2 regions of the Gelria sp. Kuro-4 genome follow, and region 2 is predicted to be linked to the other one. Evidence: riboswitches for the same ligand, from Rfam matches in the RefSeq annotation. Region 2 holds a riboswitch; the other holds the start of a gene.
What was found. A riboswitch is a leader RNA that binds a small molecule or an ion and turns the genes downstream of it on or off. The one in region 2 is predicted to bind FMN.
Positions count from the first base shown of each region.

Region 1 (4,407 bases), 310 kb from region 2:
CGCCCACCTGGCCTGTCTCTTGGTGGCGGGGCTGGTGAAAAGCTGATGGCGCGCCTGGTACGGCCGCTGGCCTGCCTTGTCCTGGGGTTTCTCCTCGGCAACCTCTTTTACAATTTTCTGGCCGGTCGCTGGTTCGATGAACTGCACGCCCAGCGGCTGGAGCTGCAGGCCAAGCTGGCGGCGGCGGAAACCCGCCTGGCACGGCTGGAAGAAAGCCTGGCGGCGGCCAGTGAACCGGTGGTGCGCGAGGTTGAGGTGCGGGTGGGCTCTCCGCTCAACGCCGCGCTTAAGGCGCAGGTGAAAAAAGAGGTGGAAGAGTGGCTGAGCGTATTCATCGGCCGCCCCCTGACCGCCCTCGACCCGGAAACCATTCCCTTTCTGGTGCACCGGCGCAGCCTTAAATTAAACGGCCGCTCGTATCTCCTGACTGTCGAAACCACAGTCCTCACCGAGCGGCTGCTCATGTACGTCCGCGTGCAACAGGAAGACGGCCGCAGCTCTGCTCAGGCGCCGGGCGGGGCCTGCGTGACGGCAGGCTGCTTCACCGGCGCCGCCTGCGGTTCTTTGGGCGGCAGGATGAGTTGCTGCCCAGGTAAAATGAGGCGCGGATTGGCGAGCCGGTTGTGGCGCGATACCTCCAGGTAGAAGTCCCCCTGCCCGTAAAAACGTTCGCTGATGCCCCAAAGGGTATCCCCGGGGCGCACAATGTATTTCTGCCCGGCAGGGGCATCCGGTGCCGGCAACGAACCGGTCATCTCTCCCGTACCCGCCGGCCAGCCCTCCCCGGGGATGGGTGCCGCCGCCGCACCCGCTTGTCCTTCTCTTTGTCCTTCTCCGTCGCCGGGTGCCGCAGCTGCACCGGCCGGGGCCTTGGTAGCAGCAGGTGCTTCCCCGGCCGCGGGGCCGTGCCGGGATAACCGGGTGAGGCCGACCAGGGCGGCAACCAGGAGAACACCGGCCAGCAGCACCACCAGAAGGCGGCGCGGCTTCACCAGGCGCCAGCGGGGGCGCAGGGCAGGCGCCGCCGTAGCGGCCGTCTCGCCTACCGCGTAGGTTCCTGCGCCGGCCGCCACGGGGACAATCGCCCCGCCTTCCCAGCCATAGAGCGCCTCGCGCCCCAGCTCAGTATCGAGCACCAGAGCCACCTGCCAGGGCTCGCTGAAGTGTTCCTTGTGCACCGCCATGTCGTAGCCGGAAAGAAAGGCGCCCAAGCCGCAATGCGTGTGAAACCAACCCACCACCTGGAAAGAAGGGTACTCGCTTTGGCCCCGGGCGCTGAGTTCCGACACCAGTTCCGGCGTGAAGCGGATGCTGCTCCCCACTGAGTCCGCCCCCTGCGCCAGGAGCGCGGCCTCCACCCGTACCGCCAGCGCCCGGCCACGGTGCACGCGGCCCAAGAGGATACCGCCGATCTCGCGCCCCTGGGCCTGGCGCGCCCAGGTTAAGATTTCACTCAGCACCGTGTGCGCCACATGCACCCGTCCCGGCATCTTTATCCCCCCACCGGCGTCCCCTTGCCGGAATTATTAGAAGTTGCCAATCTAACTGCTATATTCGCGTTCGGAGCCGAGATCCCTGCCGGGCCCCCTGGTAATTAACAAAAGTAACTGTAACCGACCCGAAGTGCGGTGCGTAAGCTATTGAGGACACGTAGCGAGGACATCCGTCGCCCAAGGAGGAATACCGAATGGCGCAGCTTACACCCCGGCCCCTGCCCTACACCTCCCTTCCCGGCCTCTCGGCACGCCTGCTGACCGAGCACTACAAGCTGTACCTCGGTTATGTGAATAAAACCAACGAGATCTGGAGCCTGCTCCGCACCGTCAATCGGCAGACGGCCAACGCCACCTACAGCCCCTACCGCGAGCTGAAGTTGGAAGAGACTTACGCGCTCAACGGAGTTAAACTGCACGAGCTCTATTTCGGCAACCTGGGCGGGACCGATGGTCCCCCCAGCGGCGAGGTAAGCTTTTTCCTGCAGCGCGATTTCGGATCGACCGAGGCCTGGGCCCGCGACTTCCGCGCTCTCGGCCTCTCCGCCCGCGGCTGGGGCATCCTGGCCCTCGACCTTGACGACCGCACCCTGCACAACTTTCTGCTCGATGCCCACAATGTGGGCGGCATCCAGCGCACGGCGCCCCTTCTCGTCCTAGACGTTTACGAACACGCCTACTTCATTGATTATGGCACCAACCGTTCCGGCTACCTGGATGCCTTCTTTGCCAACATCGATTGGGAAGAGGTCAACCGGAGGCTCCGCCCTTATCTGGCGCGCAGCGCCCCGGTACCTACACTGAACACCGATTTCTTCGCCTAAGCCGGGACAGCCCTTCAGCGCTCCGTAGAAAGCGCTGGGCCGGGCAGAAAAACAGCCAGCGGCGCTCAGGAAGGTAGAACGGGCCTGGTCCCGTCCCATCCCCCTTGTTTTCTTGCCCGCCCTGTGCTATAGTTCGGTATGATAAAAACTATAAGGAAGAAGGCCTTCAGGGCAAGGTGAGGGGCCGGGCCCCCAATTCCTGACCGGCGGTGAAGCCTCCAGCGCAGCCTGTGAGGATTAGCCCGCGAGCCACCGAGGTGGTTGATCTGGTCGAAACCAGAGCCGACGGTATAGTCCGGATGGAAGAAGGTAGTGCTGTTCGCCCATTTCCCCGGAAGGCTTTTCTTCCGGGGATTAATTTTTAAGGAGGTCATGGTTTAGATGTCCCATCTGCGCGGCACCCGGTATCTGGTCAAGGTGGCCCTCCTCGGCACCCTCGGTTTCCTCCTCATGTACCTGGAGTTCCCGCTTCCTTTCATGCCGACTTTCCTCAAGTTCGATTTCGGCGACGTCCCCGCCCTCATCGCCGGCTTCGCTTTCGGCCCGGCGGCCGGTGTGCTGGCCGAGGCGATCAAGTGCATCGTCTTCCTCCTCTCCGGCCGCTCTGAGGCCGGGATCATCGGTGTGAGCGCCAACTTCGTCACCGGGGCGAGCCTTGTGCTCGCCGCCGCCCTGGTGTACCGGCGCGTGCACACTCTTCAAGGCGCCGTCCTCTCCCTTTTCGTCGGCACCCTGGCCATGACCGCCACCGTTACCATCGCGGACATCTATATCTTTCTCCCGCTCTGGAACGTGCCCGCTCAGCAGATCCTTCCCCTGGCGGTGAGTGCCATCGTCCCCTTCAACCTGATAAAGGGCACCCTCACCTCCACCGCCACATTCCTCCTTTACAAGCGCGTCAGCGCCCTCCTGGGGGCCCCCGCCCTCGTCTCCCAGCCGGCCAAGGCCCGGCCCTAACATCCCTTTCCTAGCCCCCACGCGCAGAGAGGCCCGGGTGCAGCACCTGCACCCGGGCCTTTGCCACCTAACGCCTTCTTAGTAATCCCCCCACAGGCGCGGCCCCGGGGTTCCCAGCCCGCCTTACCCTGGTGCAAAAGTACCGGCTCGCCGGGGTGGCCAGCTGGCAGCGCGGCTGGCCGAACCTTGGGTGTGGGAACTCCTGGCTCGCGAACCGTAAGGCTGGGAAGACCTCCCTCTGTGTAAAAATTCGGGGTTGAAGAAGGAAAAGGCTGCTCGCTGGCGAATTAAGAATATAAGTTTATACCATTTTTCTCCGAGTCCAGCCGCCTAAGGCGTAGCTAAGGCGATGGACCGATAGGGTAAGCGGGGAAACCTGCTTGCCTCCCGGTGCGGAAAGGAGAAAAGCGGACTTAAGGCCCGTTCTGCTTTCCGCAGAACGGGCCTTAATTTCATAAACAAGGGAGGAGTAAGAAAAATGTCAACGTGGAAAAGCGTAAGAACTTATGTCTTGATCTTGGGTCTGGCCCTGCTCCTGCTCAGTGCCGGCTGCGCCGGCGGGCGGAAGGCCCCAGCGGAAAAAGAGCCCGCTGCCCCCGCCCCCACCGCCGGCGTTAAAGTGGCGCTTGTGGATGCGGCCGGGGCGAGCAGCGAGGTGGACTTGAGCCGGTTTCCGGCCGTAAGCGCCAAGGGCGGCTACAAAAAGTCCACCGGCACCATCGTCGGCCCCGACGGCTTTACCGGCGTCAAGGTGAAAGACCTCCTCGCCCAGCTAAAGTGGGACCCGGCGACGCAGGCCGTGCAGGTGGTAGCAGCTGACGGCTACGCCATGACCTTCACCGCCGACCAGGTGGAAGGCAACCTGCTCACCTACAACCAGGACGGCTCCCCGGCCAAGCTGGGCGGCGTGGAGATGATCCTGGCCTACAAAACAGACGGGAAAGAGGAAAAAGACCTGCCGCGGATCGTTTTCGTGGGCGGGAACGCCCCTTTGACCGACGGCCATTTCTGGGTGAAGAACGTGGCCAAGATAGCCCTGACCCAGGCGCCCACGGAGTGGAAGCTGAACCTGAGCGGCGTGGAGAAAGCGGAGCTCGACCGCTCCACGTTTGAAAGCTTGGCCACCTGCACCG
Region 1 covers NZ_AP024619.1:2,776,205-2,780,611, forward strand. Annotated here, with positions in the region: gene K5554_RS13885 (YtrH family sporulation protein) at 1-46, shown strand, start outside; gene K5554_RS13890 (LysM peptidoglycan-binding domain-containing protein) at 504-1,490, opposite strand; gene K5554_RS13895 (superoxide dismutase) at 1,688-2,317, shown strand; FMN riboswitch at 2,476-2,632, shown strand; gene K5554_RS13900 (ECF transporter S component) at 2,699-3,274, shown strand; molybdenum cofactor riboswitch at 3,577-3,693, shown strand; gene K5554_RS13905 (hypothetical protein) at 3,753-4,407, shown strand, end outside.
Region 1: another riboswitch for FMN. It lies ahead of K5554_RS13900 (ECF transporter S component); the one in region 2 lies ahead of ribD (bifunctional diaminohydroxyphosphoribosylaminopyrimidine deaminase/5-amino-6-(5-phosphoribosylamino)uracil reductase RibD).

Region 2 (4,407 bases):
ACCTCTTCGGGAGCGTGGATGGTAAAGATGATGGCATTACCCTCTGTGCGCCGGGCCGACACCTGCCCTACGCCGTCGATATGGCCGGTCAGCAGATGACCGCCCAAACGGTCGCCCATTGCCAGTGCCCGCTCCATGTTGACGTAGTCTCCCCTTGTTAGGGAGCGAAGATTTGTCTTTCTTAATGTCTCAGGCATCACATCAAAGATCAACCGGTCGCCTTCGCATTGCACGACGGTCAAACATACACCGTTGATGGCCACGCTGTCCCCCAACTTAACTTGCTGGGCGATTCCCGGTTCCTCGATCACAAGCTGGTTTCGCCGGCCGAGCAACCGAAGCTCCTTAACCTTACCCATGGTTTCAACTAATCCAGTGAACATGTTCCTTCTCCTTCACCTGATTTGGGGTAGGCTTCAATAAGCAGATCTTCGCCGATGAAGCGGGTCCCATGAATTCTGGCCAACCAGGCCGTGTTCATCAGACTGCGGCCCCGGCCTCCCACCGGGGTGGGGGCAGAAGCGCCCCCTACCAGCTTCGGGGCTATCAGGCAATAGATCTTGTCAATCAACCCCGCCTGCAAGGCGGCGTGGTTGACTGTGCTGCCGCCTTCCAGGAGAATATGAGTTAATTTACGCTCTGCCAGTCTCGTCAAGAGAACCTGCAGGTCAATGCGGCCGTCCTTCGCCGGTACCGGCAGCAGTTCAACACCCGGGATTTGTTGCAGAGGGGAAGACCGATCCACAGCGGACTCCAGGCAGGCAATCCAGGTAGGCGCCTTCGAACCGCTGTGGAGGAGCTTTGCTGTCGGCGGAGTGCGCAAGTGACTGTCGAGAATGATCCGAATCGGGTCCTTCTTATCTGGTTTGGTAAGACGGGTGGTTAAAAATGGATCGTCGGCGAGCACCGTCCCGATACCGACCATGATTGCGTCTACTTGGTCGCGAAGTTCGTGAACCCACCGGCGGGCTCGAGCTCCTGATACCCAGCGGCTGTCACCACTGGCGCAGGCGATCTTGCCGTCCAGCGTCATGGCCCACTTGGCTGTTACAAAAGGTCTCCGCTTAGTAATGTAAGTAATAAATGCTTCGTTCAGATAACGTGCTTCCTGCTCACGGACACCGACAATAACTTCGATGTTTGCTTCTCGCAGGCGTGCGAAGCCTTGGCCCGATACCAGGGGGTTAGGGTCTGTCATGGCGGCTATGACCCGTTTGATTCCAGCAGCAACAATGCGTTCTGTGCAGGGAGGGGTGAGTCCGTGGTGACAGCAGGGCTCTAAGGTAACGTAAAGATCAGCCCCACGGGCTCGGTCCCCTGCCTGCTCCAGGGCGAAAACTTCGGCGTGGGCTTGTCCCGCTTGGGGATGAAATCCTTCACCGACTACCTTGCCGCCCTGAACAACCACGGCACCCACCAGGGGATTGGGGGATGTGCGTCCCCGGGCAGTAGCGGCCAGTTCAAGCGCTCTGTCCATGTATTGCAGCTCAATTCCTTCCTGCTTCACGGTCAAACCTCCCAAAATACAAAACCCCTGAGGAAGAACCCTCAGGGGTAACAAAAGCAAACGGACGACGAATTTCTTGCACCCTTCTTCCATCCAGACTTTACTGTCGGCTCCGGATCTTCCCCGGATCTGCCTTGCGGCTCGCGGGCTTAGGCCGAGAACGGCCATCACCGCCGGTGCGGAATTGAGGATAATATCTCCTCTCACCAGCCCCTGAAGGACCTCTATGAAATTCTTACCCATTGTAGCACATTCTCGTTGAAATGACAAGGCGGAATTTGGCGCTGCCTGCGTTATTGCAGCCGCTGCCAGTGGTCCATCTTCCGCCGGGCGGCTAAAAGGCACGAGTATTTACTCCACATCGCGTTACGCTCCCCTCGAACTCAGCCCAGCAGGCGGCGAAGTGGCCGGGGGTTTTTTCCACCAAAGGGGGAGTCTCTTCGCGGCAAACAGGGAGGGCACAGCGGCACCGCGGCCGGAAGCGGCAGCCGGGCGGCGGGTCCACCGGCGAGGGCACCTCGCCCGGGAGGATGTGCCGGGGGCGGCGCAGCGCCGGGTCTTCCACCGGCACGGCCTCAAATAGGGCTTCCGTATAAGGGTGGTAACGGCGGACGAAAAGCTCTTCCGCCTCCGCCGTTTCTACGACCTGCCCCAGGTACATCACGGCGATCTGGTCGGCCAGAAAGCGCACCACGCGGATGTCATGGGAGATGAAGAGGTAGGTGAGGCTGCGCTCTTCCTGCACCTCAAGGAGGAGGTTGAGCACCTGTGCCCGCACCGAGACGTCCAGGGCGGAGATGGGCTCATCGGCCACGATGAACTCAGGGCTCAGCGCCAGCGCCCGAGCGACCCCCACGCACTGTTTCTGGCCGCCGGCCAGGGTGTGGGGGTACTCGTGCGCCAGCTCCGGCTTAAGCCCCACGGTCTTTAAGAGATCCGCCACCCGCTCCCTCAGTTCCGCTCCACGCGCCAGCCGGTGCACCACCAGCGGTTCCCCCACGATCGCTCCCACCGTTTTGCGCGGGTCAAAGGAGCTCATGGCGTCCTGAAAGATGAGCTGCGCCGAGCGGCGGAACCATACCAGCTCTCGGCGATTCAAGGAGCAGACGTTCTTTCCTTCAAACCACACTTCACCCCGGGTGGGTTCGATGAGCCTTAAAAGCAGCCGGCCGATGGTCGTCTTGCCACAGCCGCTTTCGCCCACCAGGCCCAAGGTTTTCCCCCGGGCGATGGCCAGGTTGACACCGTCCACGGCGTGGACGAAAGAGCGCCGCCGGCCCCTGCCCTCGGTGCGGAGAGGGAAGAGTTTCACCAGATTCTTGGCACGCACAAGTTCCTCTGCTGCGCTCATGGTTCCACCCCCACTAGCGGCGCCCCAGGAGCGGGTCGAACTCTTCCCGGACCCAGTTGCCCACCAGGTTCAGGCACAGGATGGTGAGGGCGATGATGAGCCCTGGAAATACCACCAGCCACCAGGCACTGGTGATGTACTCCCGCCCCTCGCCGATCATCAGGCCCCAGGAGGCCAGGGGCGGTTGAATCCCGTAACCCAGAAAGCTCATGTTCGCTTCCGCCCCGATCATGTGCGCCAGCTCCAGGACGTAGGTGGTGATGAGGGGTGAGATGATGTTCGGCAGGATGTGCCCGAACGTGATGCGCGGCATGCTGCAGCCGATGGCCCGGGCGGCTTCCACCATGGTGCTCTCGCGCAGGGCGAGCACCTGGCTGCGCGCCATCCGGGCGTGCACCATCCAGCCGTTGATGAGGAGCGCGATGGTGAGATTCCGCTGGCCCGGCCCCAGGACCATGACGAAGGTGAGGGCCACCAGGAGCCCGGGGAAGGAAGACTGGATGTCCACCAGCCGCATCAGCAACAGGTCGACCTTCCCGCCGAAGTAGCCGGAGACAAGGCCCAGCACGGTGCCGAGGCAGCCGGCTAAAGCCACCACGGTGAAGGCTACGCTGAGGGACACGCGGCCCCCGTAAGTGAGACGTGACAGGACGTCGCGCCCCTGGGCGTCGGTGCCCAAAAGGTGCGGGAAACCTCCGTCCCGGGGGGGTGCCAAGGAAGGCGGCAACAGCCGTTCCGCCAGCGAACCCTTGGTGGGGTTGTAGGGTGCGATCCAGGGGGCGGCGAAGCTGGCCAGAACGATGATCAAGAGCACAAGCAGGGCCACCAGGGCCACGCGGTTACCGGCGAAGCGCTGCCCCCAGGCGTGCCAGGGCTTTGCTGCCATGCTTTAGCCCCCTTCGCAGCGGATGCGCGGGTCGAACAGGCCGTAGGAGAGGTCGACCCCCAGGTTGATGAGGCAGATAATCGCCGCCACCAGGAACACTTCCACCTGCAGCAGGGGGAAGTCCTGGCGGGCGATGGTCTGCACGATGAGCGTGCCGAATCCGGGCCAGCCGAACACCACCTCAATGGGCGCGGCTTCGCCGGCCAGGAGGCGCCCCAGGTCCATACCGCCCAGGGTGACGATTTGGGTGGCGGCGTTCCTGAGGGCGTGCTTAAAAATGACGTCCCAATCGCTGGCTCCTTTCATGCGGGCGGTGATGGCGTAAGCGGTATTGAGCTGTTCCGCCATGGCGAAGCGCACGATTTGGGTCAGGTGACCGGCGGGCACCACGGCTAAGGTAAGTGCGGGGAGAACCAAGTGGCGCCAAGTGCCGTAACCGGAAGTGAAAAACCAGCCCCAGCGGACCGCGAAGAGGAGAATCAGCATCAGTCCCACCCAAAAGGGCGGCAGGCAGATGCCGACGAGGGAGGTGGTGGTGAGCAGGCGATCCAGCACCGTGCCCGGGCGGTAGGCCGCCAGGATCCCCAGCGGCAGGGCGATGAGCACCGCCAGGGCCAGCCCCGTGAGGACGAGAAGGAAGGTGGCCGGCAGCTTCGCGGCGAC
Region 2 covers NZ_AP024619.1:2,469,965-2,474,371, reverse strand. Annotated here, with positions in the region: gene ribE (riboflavin synthase) at 1-383, opposite strand, end outside; gene ribD (bifunctional diaminohydroxyphosphoribosylaminopyrimidine deaminase/5-amino-6-(5-phosphoribosylamino)uracil reductase RibD) at 368-1,507, opposite strand; FMN riboswitch at 1,585-1,732, opposite strand; gene K5554_RS12425 (ABC transporter ATP-binding protein) at 1,842-2,858, opposite strand; gene K5554_RS12420 (ABC transporter permease) at 2,872-3,744, opposite strand; gene K5554_RS12415 (ABC transporter permease) at 3,748-4,407, opposite strand, start outside.